DNA from 3 places in the Shewanella sp. 2_MG-2023 genome. Region 3 is predicted to be linked to each of the others. Evidence: predicted binding sites of a transcription regulator. Region 3 holds the regulator's gene; each other region holds the start of a gene.
The links. Region 3 encodes MetJ, which represses methionine synthesis genes. Its sites were predicted from a motif close to TAGACGTCTAGACGTCTA; they were not measured.
Positions count from the first base shown of each region.

Region 1 (4,959 bases), on a different contig from region 3:
CAGTGTCTTGGTCGATAAATTCGGTAATGCCTTTTACTAGCGCATGGGATAAACGCTCTTCCACAGGCCAGCTACGCCATGCTAAATCTTCTTTTTTAGCGATTTGTTTACCGTCACCACGAAACTTTTCTGCCACATCAAGTAGCTGTTCGGTATTAGTTGAGTCGGCAACAGGGCAAGGTAAGTTCTGCACCACGTTTTCGACTTTTTCTTTAAGCTCTGGGTCAATGTCATCATAAATGGCTAATTGACCTGCGTTAACAATCCCCATGTCCATACCCGCTTGAATCGCATGGTATAAAAACACTGCGTGGATCGCTTCACGTACTGGGTTGTTGCCACGAAAAGAGAACGAGACGTTTGATACACCACCAGAAATCATTGCATAAGGCAGGGTGGTTTTAATGTCTTTAATCGACTCGATAAAGTCGACCGCGTAATTGTCGTGCTCTTCAATACCCGTAGCAATAGCAAAGATATTCGGGTCAAAAATAATGTCTTCAGGCGGAAAGCCAACTACATCGACTAAAACGCGATAAGCACGGGTACAGATTTCAGTTTTACGAGCGCGGGTATCGGCTTGGCCGTCTTCATCAAATGCCATTACGATGGCAGCAGCGCCATAACGCTTCACTAAGGTCGCTTGTTTGATAAAGGCTTCTTCGCCTTCTTTCATCGAAATAGAGTTAACGATCGACTTGCCTTGAACGCACTTAAGGCCAGCTTCAATCACTTCCCATTTTGATGAGTCAATCATGATAGGTACACGAGAGATATCAGGCTCAGAGGCGATTAAGTTTAAGAACTTTTTCATCGACTCGGCGCCATCGAGCATGCCTTCATCCATGTTGACGTCGATGATTTGCGCACCATTTTCGACTTGTTCACGCACCACATCGAGTGCTTCTTCAAACTTTTCTTCTTTGATTAAGCGTAGGAACTTAGCTGAACCTGTGACGTTGGCACGTTCGCCCACGTTAACAAATAATGAGTTGCCATCAATGGTTAATGGCTCAAGTCCTGAAAGGCGACAAGCGACTGGGATCTCAGGCAGTTTACGTGGGTCGTGATTTATCACAGACTCACGAATGGTATTAATATGCTCAGGCGTACTACCACAACAGCCACCAACAATATTGAGCATGCCATCGGCGGCCCAATCTTGAATCACTTCAGCCATTTCTTCTGGGGTTTCATCGTAACCACCAAACTCGTTTGGCAGGCCTGCATTAGGGTGAGCAGAGACAAAACATTCAGCAATACGTGATAGTTCTTCAACGTATGGGCGCAGCTCTTTAGGGCCTAATGCACAGTTAAGGCCGATTGAAAGCGGCTTAATGTGGCGCAGTGAGTTATAAAAACCTTCGGTAGTTTGCCCTGTGAGTGTACGGCCTGATGCATCGGTAATGGTGCCCGATATCATCACGGGTAAGCGGTCACCCAAGTTATCGAAGACTTTTTCAATGGCAAATAAAGCGGCTTTGGCGTTTAAGGTATCAAAGATGGTTTCGACCATGATGATATCCGCGCCGCCTTCAATTAAAGCGCTGGTAGATTCAACATACGCATCGACCAGTTCATCAAAACTGACATTACGAAAGCTTGGATCGTTTACATCTGGGCTGATAGAACAGGTACGGTTTGTCGGGCCTAAAACACCAGCAACATAACGTGGCGTGCCAGTTTGCGCTGCCACTTCATCAGCTGCTTCACGTGCAACGCGAGCACCTTCTAAGTTCATTTCAGCCGATAGCGACTGCATGTCATAGTCGGCCATGGCGATAGTGGTGGCATTAAAGGTGTTGGTTTCGATAATGTCAGCACCAGCCAGCATGTATTTGGTGTGAATGTCTTTAATGATTTGACGTTGGCTTAGGATCAACATGTCGTTGTTGCCTTTTACGTCGCAATGCCAGTCTTTAAAGCGCTCGCCACGATAATCAGCTTCTTCCAATTTGTAGTCTTGGATCATGGTCCCCATGGCACCATCAAGGATTACAATGCGCTCATTTAGCGTATTGGTAAGTTGCTCAAGAACCTGACTGTAGGAAGTCGACTTCGTCATAACTGATTACCTTTATTACTTATTAGTTGGTGCTATTGGCCAGCAATATGGTGATGAGGCAGTGCGATTAACGCTCATTAGCATACCTTTATTGATTGGATAAAAGGCGCTGACAAGTGAAAAATCCCTGCAAAAATATTCATCATCAAGATTTGTTTGGACATTTAAACGTATAGACGTCCATAATACGTTTAAATAGATTGTAAGAGCAAGCGCATTACACAAGTAAGCTGGACGCTAGATTAAATTCAGTGTCTATGAAATCTTTATAATCGTCAGAAGTGAATGATTTACGCTTGATAATGGCTGGCTGTTAGCTGAGTGTATGCTTGAACTGAATGAAGGCTCGAAACAGAATGAAGGCACGAAGCTGAGTGAATTGAGCTGAGTTGCACTGAACTGAACGAAACGAAACAAGGGTGAAGCGTTAATATGCAACAAGCCAAAATGATATTACTGCGTCATGGTCAGTGCGAAGGTGGCAATATTTTACGTGGTAAAACCGATGTTGCGCTTACGCCTTTGGGCGTGGCCACCATGGAGGCTAGCGTAAAAAAATTAGGCGGGGCTTTGCAAGCTGCTCCGCTAACGATATACAGCTCTCCTTTAATACGTTGCCAGCAATTTGCCCAAAATTTAGTCGCTGATATAAATCAAAACCGCAGCTTCAGCCAACAACTTAATGCTAATGAACCTGTTAACAAGCGAGAGGTTGATTGCCAAACCAGCTTGTTAGCTGAAGTAATACAGATGCCGCAATTTCAAGAAGTAGATTTTGGTGATTGGGATGGGCAAACGTTTGATGCTTTATACCAACATGACGGCCAAGCTGTAGATAGCTATTGGACTAACCCTTGGCTGGATACACCACCTAATGGCGAAACGATGTTTGAGTTTGAAGCCAGAGTCACTAATGGACTCGCCGAGGTGTCTGGTCAACTTGCGGCTCAGTTATCAAGTTTGAAGCAATTAAATGAACAGGTTTCAGCTGAATCAAGCCTTGCTTCAGCGCCTGAGCCTGAGCCTGAGCCTGATTCTGATACTGACTTTGATAATGGCACTGCTACTGAGAATGAGAAAGCGACTGCTTTGATTGTCACCCATGGCGGCGTGATCCGCTGCATCATGAGTCATATTTTAGGGCTTGAACAATGCGCTGGTTTGTATTCACAGCTGGCGATAGATTACGGCGCCACAGTGGTGATTGATGTTTATTGGCCAGAACAGGCAGTAACTAAACAGGCGGTTAACAGTGCTTCTGAAATTGAATCGATGCAATCAATGACAAAGCCTGCGGACAGTAAACCCGTCTACCGATTACATTGGCCGAGTTAAATTAATCACCTGCAAAACTTGTGCAGCTAAATCACTAAAAGATTATCGTTAAAAGGTCATAAACTCGGTGAGATATATCGTACAATAGTGCGAGAACAGTTTAACCGCTTGCAAGCCAAGCACTTAATAATCACTGTTTGTTTAAAATGTAATAACGTTAATTTACTGCTTTGTCGTTAGTAAAACTCGATAGCCAGTAAATGAATAGGGAATCATGGCATTCATAAGTTACTTATGATGATTAGCATGAACTGTACCCGCAACTGTGATGTGGCATTAAATAGCAAGCTAGCTTGTGTTTGCCCACTAAGTCAGATACCTAGCGTTATTTTCTTTGCTGTTTAACAGCGTTATGCAACCTAAGCGGGTGACTTAGGCGGAGTGTTAATGTTATTTATTCGTTCATTTTCCTTATCAGGTATTAATGCATTTTTTATCGCTAGCGCTGAAGGCGTTATCGCTAAGGCGATAAAGATATGAGTGTAGATATCCCTTCAGCGTTAAACGTTGAACTCCTCAGTTGGTCTGCTGATGATAACCAGATCCTTTCTCGCGTCAGCTTTAGCCAAAATCAGGGAGAAATGCTTGGACTGATTGGCCCCAATGGCGCCGGTAAGTCGAGCTTACTGCGTTGTCTCTATCGTTATATCACCCCAGAGCAAGGCAATGTGAAGCTTTTTGGCCGTAACATTAATGGCTTTAGCCAAAAGCAACTGGCGACTCAAGTGGCAGTCGTTCAGCAAGAAACTCCGCACTATTTTGAAATGACCACAGAGCAAATTGTCGCAATGGGGTTAACGCCCCATAAAGGCTTGTTTGAAAGTGATTCTCTGTCGGATAAACAAGATATTGCCGATGCACTTACCAAAGTTGGTTTGCAATTAAAGGCCAAGCAGCAATATGAGCAGTTATCAGGTGGCGAAAAACAACGGGCATTAATTGCCCGTGCGATTGTGCAAAAACCTCAGCTGCTGATTCTTGATGAACCGACCAATCATTTAGATATTCGTTATCAAATCCAAATTTTAGAGCTAGTTAGGCAACTTGGGATCAGTGTGATTGCTTCTATTCATGATTTGAATTTAGCCAGTGCTGTGTGCGATCGCTTAATACTGTTAAATGCAGGCAAGTGCATTGCGCAAGGTTTACCAGATGAAGTGTTAACTGAAGCCATTATTGGTGATGTATTCGGGGTATGTTGCCAAGTGTCCAAACACCCTCAACACGGCAAGCCTTTGATTACCTATTTTTATGGCTATCAAAGTGGTGGTCATAGTAAAGATGATGAAGCAGAGGCAAGTTTATGACCCTAGCTGCATCATCGATGAAATATAAGCTATTAATTTTTGCAACCGCATTATTAACCCTAATGACACCGATTGCAGCATCAAGCTTTGGCGCTGCAAACATTAGTTTTGAGCAAGTACTTGGCTTATTTACCTCACCGTTTTTGGGCGCTGACGCTGACAGCGCTAATGCCTTAACGCAACGAATTGTGTTTGAGTTACGTTTACCTCGAATTGCATTAGCCTTTATTGCTGGCGCAGGTTTAGCGCTCG
Region 1 covers NZ_JAUOSO010000003.1:211,118-216,076, reverse strand. Annotated here, with positions in the region: gene metH (methionine synthase) at 1-2,065, opposite strand, end outside; gene Q4600_RS04865 (histidine phosphatase family protein) at 2,498-3,400, shown strand; gene Q4600_RS04860 (ABC transporter ATP-binding protein) at 3,877-4,707, shown strand; gene Q4600_RS04855 (iron ABC transporter permease) at 4,704-4,959, shown strand, end outside.
Region 1: metH (methionine synthase) is a predicted target of MetJ. The motif match lies at 2,231-2,248, and genes of this name have one in related genera.

Region 2 (4,959 bases), on a different contig from region 3:
AATATAGAAATATAAGCAATAGAGACGATAAGCATGGCAATCATTGCCCTTGGCGTTTGTTCTACAACAATTTCAATTAGTTTGGGGTGAACTGCAGACATCCTATCTCCATATATAACCATACACACAAATAGTAGACTATCTCACTAATTAAGTTAATAAATTAACGCTCACCTTTTCAATAACCTAAAGCATTTCCTCCTCAATGCTTTAAATGTCGAAATACCGCAAAATTAGTAATTAAACAAGATTCCGATTTAGCAATGAACAGATTCATCATCAGCTGGATGACGCTATAAACCTATCACGAGGTTTAGGTCGACTTTATTAAAACCTATCTTTGGTATCACATCATAATGAGATAATGACTCTTGTTTATTCTGCAATATATTTTTCAATGTAATTAACTGACTGAGTAACACCCCAAATACCCTACATAAAACTACCCTGTGACTTATCTATAGATAATAATCAATTCAAGTTATTGATTTTAAATCTGTAAATTATTATTTACCTACGACTAATGTCTGAGTCCAAAACGGCTTTTATTGTTCGCTATGGCCACATGCTTCAGATAAGGTGCCTCTAATCTATATCCCGAGTCTATATCCAAAGCACTTTTAGCAAGTGAAATTTAGCAAGTGAAATTTAATAAGTGAGTTTTAGTGAATGAACTTTCTTGAATGAACAATAGGAATAATATGAGCAGTAATTCTGAATCAGTACATGAGCAAGAAAGTGACCAATCAACAAAAGCAAACAAGTTAAATTACCAACAGCAACATCAGCCAAGTTCATCGTTTAATAGTCGAGAAGAATATCTAGAACACGAGCTCAGCATCATGGACCCAAAACGCTGGCGTCCTAACCTACCTTTCAAAGATTTTCGCTTTGAACCAGAAGATTCAATTGCAGCTATGGCTGCAACCATTGGTAAAGTTGTCATGGTGGGCGCGATTGCGACAACCTTTGCAACATCACTAGGGCTTGAAGAAAGTTTCATCTTAGAAAATGTCCGTTATGAACTGATTATTGCTGCATTCTTCATTGTTATCTTTTCAGGTTTTTTATTACCTACAGCAAACTTAGCTGGCACCCATGGGCCGTTGATCCCAATCATACCGATTGTGGTTGCAGCAGGTGGCCACCCAATGGCCTTTGGATTACTGATTGGCGCACTAGGGTTAATACTCGCTATTAGTAAAGGCGGCAGTATGCTGGCAAACCTCACCAGTAAAGGCGTGTGCGGAGGGCTACTCTTGTATCTAGGCTTTGTCGGCACCGCATCACAAGTAAAAAAATTGTATGCGTGGGCTGATGGTATCGGCATGGAGCACATTGCTTTTATCGTGATTTTTTGCACCATTATTCTGTACGCATTACTGGAACATTGGCGAAAACGTTGGCTTGCAGTGCCATTAAGTTGCTTACTGGGCGGCACATTAGCCTTTGCCATGGGCGCGCCATTTGAGTTTCATACCGCCCCTGGTTTACCTAATATGAACCCAATGTATTGGTGGGGAGATAACTCAGGTTGGATGCTCGGTTTACCGACTATCGAAAGCTTCATGGTCGTGCTGCCTTTTGCCATTTTAGCCGTTGCTATGTGGTCCCCTGATTTTTTAGGCCATCAAGTATTTCAAAAGATAAATTATCCTCCACGTACTGAAAAAGTACATATGAACATTGACGATACCATGACCAGTGCCTCAATTCGTCAAACAGTGGGGTCACTACTTGGTGGGGCTAATTTCACTTCATCTTGGGGGACTTATATTGTCCCAGCTGCGATTGCTAAGCGCCCTATTCCAGCGGGTGCATTACTTACCGCATTGTTTTGCGTTATTGCTGCGCTATGGGGTTATCCAATGGATCTTGCTATTTGGGAACCAGTGCTGTGTGTTGCACTGGTCGTTGGGGTATTTATTCCATTACTTGAAGCAGGTATGGAAATGACTCGCGAAGGTAAAACCACCCAATCTGCCGCTATTGTGGTGTTTTCATCAGTATTAGTGAACCCTGCATTTGGCTGGTCACTCACCATGCTATTGGATAATTTAGGCTTGATTGGCTGTAAAGACAGAAGCGCAAAACTGACTAGAATGAATCGCTGGATAGCACCCAGTATCATGTTTGTCATTCTCACAGGCGTTATGGCGCTAGTGGGTTTACTACCCGGTATTCCGGCCATCATTTCGGACTTGAAATAACGCTGCTGAGTTGTGTATGAAAAGTCATGCCCTAGGGAAATTAACGCCATAGGGCATGCTTGCAGTGAGCTTATTTGTTTAACACAAATTGATTTATTTGATTCTGGGCCAAGGCTTGATCCATCGTGCCTTTAAGCAGTTTATACATCAAAATAGACGCATCAATTTCTGTTTTACGATTGGTTAAGCTTTCAATATTCAAGCCTAATGGAATATTAAGTGGAATAACGGCGTCCAAGATCTTCTGCAAATTACTGTAATTAACTTTAATTGATTCATACAGTGGGTCATTTGCAGACAAAATACGGTTACTGGTTTCTTCAGGTACTGATACCCCTAACCAATTAATAAATTCTAATGTTTTAGCACTACCACAAGGTGAAAAAGTCAGGATCACTCGATTGGGCTTGATATTATTCAGCTCACACTCTTCAGCGTAACTGGTAAGCATATCGATAGTGGCTTGGGCGTTATACACCGCTTGCGTGATGTAGTATTCACAGCCTTTATTGGACTTACCTAATAAACGGATATGTTCATTCTTTTTACTTAAATGGCGCTCAGCAATGGCAACACCACCAAGGTAAAACTCCTGAGAGTGTTCCGATAACACACGGTATGCATCATTTAATGGTAGAGAACTTGCGACTTGCGCGGACGGCGAGCCGACCAATACGATGTCTCTGACATTATTTTGATACCAAGCCCGAGATAACCACTCGTTAAAACCTTGTTCATCAAGGCCTGCAACACTCTTATAAGCAATTACAGGCTTACCAGACTTTTGATTGATCAATTGAGCATAAGTGCCAGAATCATGGGTCGCTTTAAACGGAAAAGGTCTTGGCGCATCAATACGGCTAGTTTCATCTTGAATATCGTAAATGATCAAACCATCAAAGCTAATCTCATCAAGGCGCGCTAATAACTTATCAGCAATAGTACTGACCATTTCAAAATCGGTATCGATTTTAGGTGGGGTTGTGCCAATAAAGTAGATCCCACGGTGATGATCGGATGAACGCTGTTTTAGGGATTTTCTCATGTTTAGCCGTCTAGATGGATGTTATCTACATTGTGTCTGAAATTCTCACGTTTGTTAAGGCCAGATAGAATGATTTTTTGTAATGTTTAAAATGAATAAAGCTCATAATTATTGCTTTGCAGTCATTCTGAAATCACCTGCGGGAATTTCCCCTTTTGTAAGTACGTTATAATTGCTGATTGCTGATGGCTCATAGGCTCGCCTATCTCACACTATCTGAACCTGAGTCGACCTTTAAAAAGATGTTTGGTGGTTTATTATTTACAATCTCAGCCCGAAGATAAATAATAGCGCAACATTGATTTCTTTAGAGCCAAACCATGCCTACCCACAAAAACGTTGCGATTTTTACCAAAGCGGAGCAAATATGTCGCGACAATGGCGTTAAGTTAACAGAGAAAAGAAAAAATGTTTTAGGCGTATTACTGAACTCCAGTAAGCCCCTTTCAGCCTATGAAATTGTTGATATCTACCGCACCACACATCAAGAAGCATTAGCCCCTATGTCTGTGTACCGCATGCTCGATATACTGAGTCAATTGCCGCTTGTGCATAAATTATCTTCTGAAAATAAATATTTGGCTTGTTCACACATCACTTGCGAACATGCCCACGAAGTTCCTCAGTTTTTGATCTGTAAAACCTGCGGCAAAGTGGCAGAGAAAGGCATTCAAACCAGTGTCATTGAGGCATTAAAAGACAGTATTAAACAAGCTGACTTTCAGCTCATCAATTCTCAGATTGAAATACAATGCTTATGTAAGGATTGTGCAGCTTCAAATTAACTTTTGCTTCGCTTGGCCTGGTGATGATTTTTGATTAATACAATACAAAGCTGGGTACAATCAGTGTAACTCTCCATTCAAACTCGGACGTGTCATTGGTTGAGTTAACAACTCACATACTCTACCGTCCTTAATCTAGAGCCCTTAATCTAGAACTCTTAATTTAGCCCCATTAATCTAGAACTCTCAATCTAGAGCCCTCAATTTAAACCCCTTAATCTAGAACCCCTAATCTAGAACCCTTAATTTAGAACCCTCAATTTAACGCCCTTAATCTAGAACTCTCAATTTATAGCCCTTAATCTAGAACCCTCAATCTAGAACCCCTAATCTAGAACTCTCAATTTAGAGCCCGTAATCTAGAGCCCGTAATCTAGAGCCCGTAATCTAGAGCCCGTAATTTAGAGCCCTCAATTTAGAGCTTTCAACTAAACCCTGATAAAACTTGCCGCAGAAAACGCCATTAAAACCTAAAAACAAGGCAACAACACACCTTAAAATCGTGAAACAGCACCTTAATTAACTGGCGTTTTAAACTAAAACTAGTTTAAAAGTAGCCTACAGCCTAGGCTCAGCAAGGACTTAGGTAAGTAACTGAAAAATTCCTTCATATAACGAAAAATATGCGACTTTACACTCACTTAGTATTTAAACTTAAATCATTTGTGTTATAAATAGATTGGCAGTGTAAATTAATTGTTTCCGCCAAGGCTTCATTTGTTAAGCCTTTGTTATAGTTACAGTGTTTTAGCAATTACTTTATTAGTTGAAAGCAGTCAGTATATCGATACCTATCCAGGTACAAATTTTAATAATACCTAACTGAATAAAATCGACGATAAAACACTGCCTTAAGCAAAGTCATTGATAGGTTAGCAAGCGACTAACAGCCTGCACCTGAAAACTTGCTGTTGCTAAC
Region 2 covers NZ_JAUOSO010000006.1:163,730-168,688, forward strand. Annotated here, with positions in the region: gene Q4600_RS08245 (GGDEF domain-containing protein) at 1-101, opposite strand, end outside; gene Q4600_RS08250 (DUF3360 family protein) at 702-2,210, shown strand; gene Q4600_RS08255 (methylenetetrahydrofolate reductase) at 2,281-3,255, opposite strand; gene Q4600_RS08260 (Fur family transcriptional regulator) at 3,576-4,040, shown strand.
Region 2: Q4600_RS08255 (methylenetetrahydrofolate reductase) is a predicted target of MetJ. The motif match lies at 3,259-3,276, and genes of this name have one in related genera.

Region 3 (4,959 bases):
CCTAATGAACGTATGCCAATGGCCGTGTTTTATAAGAGTTATCTCGATGCTGTTGGTATTGCTGATATAGCACAGTCGGATATCGATACCTTAAATACATTAGATCCTCTCAACCCTCCAGCTGATATTACTGATTTAGATTCTCAAGGTGTTGTACTTGCTGGTGGGGTGACAGATTTTGGTGTGGCGTTAAGTTTTCCGTTATCGATTGTGAACATGCCAGTAAGAGTGGGGATTTCACCTAAGTTTCAACGTATCGACACTTATCATTATTCAGTGAACGCCAATAATTTCGATGCCGATGATTTTGATGATGATAAGTACCGCAATAATGAGAACGTATTTAACCTTGATATCGGGGTCGCTTTTGAGCCATTAGATGCCCTTACTATCGGTTTATCAGCACGTAATTTATTCAGTAAAACTATCAAAACGGTGGAAGCGCAAGGCCGTGAATTTCATTATCAAGTGGAGCCATTAATTACTGCTGGCGCTGCATATGATTGGACATCGATAACCTTAACCACAGATATTGACCTCGTTGAACAGAGCCGATTTAAAGAGTTTGATGCCGTTCAGTATTGGCGCATGGGAGGGGAGTTTAAAGCAACAGACTGGTTGTCGCTTCGTATGGGCTACCGTCATGATTTGAAAGATAACAGTGTCGATATCTACTCATTTGGTACTGGCTTTGCCATTGGTCAAGCATTCAAGCTTGATATGAGTGGTAGCTATGGTGAAGATGACGCCATTGGGGCAGTACTACAAACCTCTTATCACTTTTAGGCTGGCTTGGTGTAGACTCGCTTCGAAGCAATCTATCCTATTTCTAGTGCATACCTAGTGCATACCTAGTGCATACCTAGTGCATGTCTAGTGAGTTACCTCTTAGCCACTTTTATCCTGCCGACAATTCAATTAATGACTTTATCGTCAACACTAAGGCACTTAAGCCGCACAATACCAATGTGGCTGTGCGCGTTTTTTGTTTATCTACTTTGTTGCTGAGTTTGCCCGCGACAAAACTGCCTAAAAATACTGATGGTAAGAGCATTAAAGACAACCAAACATGCTTCATTTCAACTAAGCCAACGATGAATAAAATGATCATTGCAATCATAGAGCTGAATACAAAGAAAATCGATAATGCCGCGCGAAATTGCGGTGCATCTTTTCCGGCTAATAAAATAGCCAAAGGCGGGCCACCAATAGCGGCAATATTACCGAAAACCCCAGAAAGAATCCCAGCGATAAATAGCGTGAAGCGATTGACTGGTGCGGTGATTTTATAAAAACTTAGAATGACAGCACTGGCAACAATAAAGGCAATAGCCAGACCTAATATGGATTGCGGCGCAAAGACCAGTAATGCTGCGCCAAGAAAGCCGCCAGGTACACGGCCAATGAGTGCATATTGAAGTCCGTTGAATTGCAGGGATGTGCGCTCACGTAATAAAGTAAGTAAAGCGATTGAAAAACCGCAAGCAATAACAGGGGCAGGTACAAGTTGGGGATCAATAATATATAGCAATGGGCTAGCAACAACAGCTAAGCCAAAACCAATAAGCCCTTGAGTGAGTGCACCGAGAAATATAATAGCCGATGCCAGCATCAAGGTTTGCGGATCGATAAATGCCATAGTGTTCTCTTTGAGTGCAAATTTGACTCAAGTATTGTCATATTGCGAAGAGGAGGGGGAGCTTATCAATGAAGGCTTACACCGTAATGTAAGCACAAAATTGATTTATTATCACACTTGCCAGTCAGCTTGAAAGCATACTGACAATAGACTTAGTCGTCTAAGTCTTCCCACTCAATACCCATTTGATCCATTAGTGCTTTTGCTTCACTTGGGATGCTATCAGGGCCTTCTTTAGATAAGTCATCATCATTTGGTAGAGGTTGACCAGTGTACGCATGTAAAAAGGCTTCACACAAAAGTTCACTGTTGGTTGCATGACGCAAGTTATTTACCTGACGGCGAGTACGTTCATCGGTTAGCACTTTTAGTACTTTTAAAGGAATCGATACCGTGATTTTTTTAACTTGTTCATTTTTTTTGCCATGTTCGGCATATGGGCTGATATAGTCGCCATTCCATTCAGTCATTAACTCACCTTTATACGATAGATTCGTGGCAGATTTTAACTGCTTATTTATTACAGTCAAATTATTGCTGTTATTCTATAACGAATACAAATAGATTTCTTTATGTTTAGACGTCTAAACGTCTAATTTGTGTTGACGATCTGATTTAGCTTAGGTACATTTAGCCATCTAGACATCTCTGTGGTGTATTATTCATGAGTGTGTCAATCTTCAGGAGATTATTATGACCAAACATCGCGCTGCTACACTTGCCGTTCGCCAAGGTATCGAATCCGATACTCAATATGGTGCAGTAGTCCCGCCGATTTATCTTTCGACTAACTACTCGTTTGATGGACACACAAACCCAAGAGAATTCGACTACAGCCGCTCTGGTAACCCAACCCGTTGCGTTTTAGGAGAGGCAATAGCCAAACTTGAAAATGGTGCTACAGGTGTTGTGACATGTACCGGTATGGCAGCGATTACTTTAGTGACTAGCTTGCTTGGTCCTGAAGATTTATTAGTTGTACCACATGATTGTTATGGCGGCAGTTATCGACTGTTCACTAATCTTGCCAACAAAGGTCAATTTAAATTAATCGTAGTTGATCAAACTGATGATAAAGCACTGGCAAATGCGATTGCGCAAAAGCCTAAAATGGTTTGGTTAGAAACTCCGTCTAATCCGTTATTACGTGTTGTTGATATCAAAGCGATTGTGGCTGCGAGCCATAAAGTGGATGCTTTAGTTGTTGTTGATAACACCTTTCTTTCGCCTATCTTGCAACAACCGCTAGAGCTGGGCGCTGATATTGTGATGCACTCGACCACTAAATACATCAATGGTCATAGTGATGTGGTTGGCGGCGCTGTTGTGGCTAAAGATGCTGAACTTGGTGAGCTATTACATTGGTGGTCAAACACTTTAGGTCTGACAGGTTCAGCCTTTGATAGCTATCTAACTTTGCGCGGCATTCGTACATTGGCTGTACGTATTCGTGAGCATCAAACCAATGCACAACGAGTGATTGAAGTCCTTCAAGCCAGTGATGTTGTCGAAAAAGTATATTACCCAGGGTTAAAAGACCACCCAGGTCACGATATTGCCGCTAAACAGCAAAAAGGCTTTGGCGCTATGTTAAGTTTTGAACTTAAAGGTGGCGAAGCTGAAGTAGTCGCTTTCTTAGAAGCCTTATCAATATTCAGTGTTGCTGAAAGCTTAGGCGGAGTGGAAAGCTTAGTTGCCGTACCTGCGACAATGACACACAGAGCAATGGTACCAGAAGCCCGTTATGAGGCTGGTATTAAAGATACATTGCTGAGATTATCAGTCGGTATTGAAGATGCTGAAGATTTGATTACTGATATCCAAGCTGGTTTAGCTGCAGTTGCTGAGCTTTAAGCTAATAAATTAGATTGTCATAAGTTAAGTCAGTAAGATTTTATTGTTGCCATATTCAGTCAATATGGCAGCGCAAAAAGTGGTTTAAGGAGTTACAAATGACCCGCAGTCATTTACATAAGTTTGGTGGTTCAAGTTTAGCGGATGCTGATTGCTATCGCCGCGTCGCCCATATATTGCTTACTCATGGAAACTGTGATGATTTAGTCGTTGTGTCTGCTGCGGGTAAAAGTACTAACTTTTTGTATAAGTTATTATCGCTTCGTGAAACAGGTGAATTGTGGCAAGAAGAGCTGCAAGTACTTGTGAGTTATCAACAAAACCTCATTGAACAACTTCTTTCAAATGAACAAGCTCGTGATTTACGTGAACGATTATCTACTGATAAGTCTCAACTTATCAGCTTACTATCCCTTGAGCAGCGAAATGAGTTCCAACTTAATCATGTCCTGAGTTTTGGTGAACGTTGGTCAGCTAGACTCATGGCTGCTTTGTTACGTGAATCTGGCGTGGCGGCAATTAATGTTGATGCGTGTTCTATTCTTGTGGCAGATGAAGGCGTAGTGCCAAATATTCGCATTGAAGAGTCACGTCAAAGAGTGCAAAAACTTCTTGAAGCACACCCTGATGAGCGTCTAGTGATCACAGGGTTTATTTGCGCGAATCAACATAACGAAACCTTATTACTGGGCCGTAATGGCTCTGACTACAGTGCGACGTTAATTGCCAGCTTAGCGGACATTGAACGCGTGACAATTTGGACTGATGTAGAAGGGGTGTTTAATGCCGACCCTAATAAAATCAGTGATGCAAAGTTACTTAATAGCATGTCGCTTGCTGAAGCTGACCGCCTTGCGCATTTAGGCTCCCCTGTGCTTCACAGTCGCACACTACAACCACTGTTTGATACCAATGTTAGCTTAGCAGTGCGCTCAAGCTATGCATCACATACCGACTTTACCTTAATCGCGCCACAAAGCTCATCGGCAAGTGCGCCAGTGGTGACTAATCTAAACGAAGTGGTGCTGTTTCGGATTAAGCAGCAGTCACCAACACAAGACCTAATTGATTTACTCGCCCAGGAGGGGATTGCTCCTCTAGCCTACTGGACATCGGCGCATCATAAGGTCGAGTTAGCTTTTACGCTTGAGAATCAAAAGCAAGTACATAGTTTAATTGAGTTACATGCCGAAACGCTGGCGATCACTGATATCTGTGTGAATAACGATTTAGGCCTAGTTGCTCTAGTAAGCGCCGATGCCGAACATTACCGACGTAGTTTTGCGCGTTTATTAAGTCGTGATGCTAAACCTTTATATCAAGATGGATTAAGTCTTGTCACTTTAGTGCCTAAACCACAAGTGAATTTATTGACCCAAAAGGTCCACCGTCGCTGCGCAGGCCCGCGCATGCGAATTGGTGTTTTACTGTTAGGTGTCGGTAATATTGGTGAAGCATGGATCGAT
Region 3 covers NZ_JAUOSO010000005.1:12,663-17,621, forward strand. Annotated here, with positions in the region: gene Q4600_RS06645 (conjugal transfer protein TraF) at 1-786, shown strand, start outside; gene Q4600_RS06650 (sulfite exporter TauE/SafE family protein) at 899-1,639, opposite strand; gene metJ (met regulon transcriptional regulator MetJ) at 1,792-2,109, opposite strand; gene metB (cystathionine gamma-synthase) at 2,333-3,493, shown strand; gene Q4600_RS06665 (bifunctional aspartate kinase/homoserine dehydrogenase II) at 3,592-4,959, shown strand, end outside.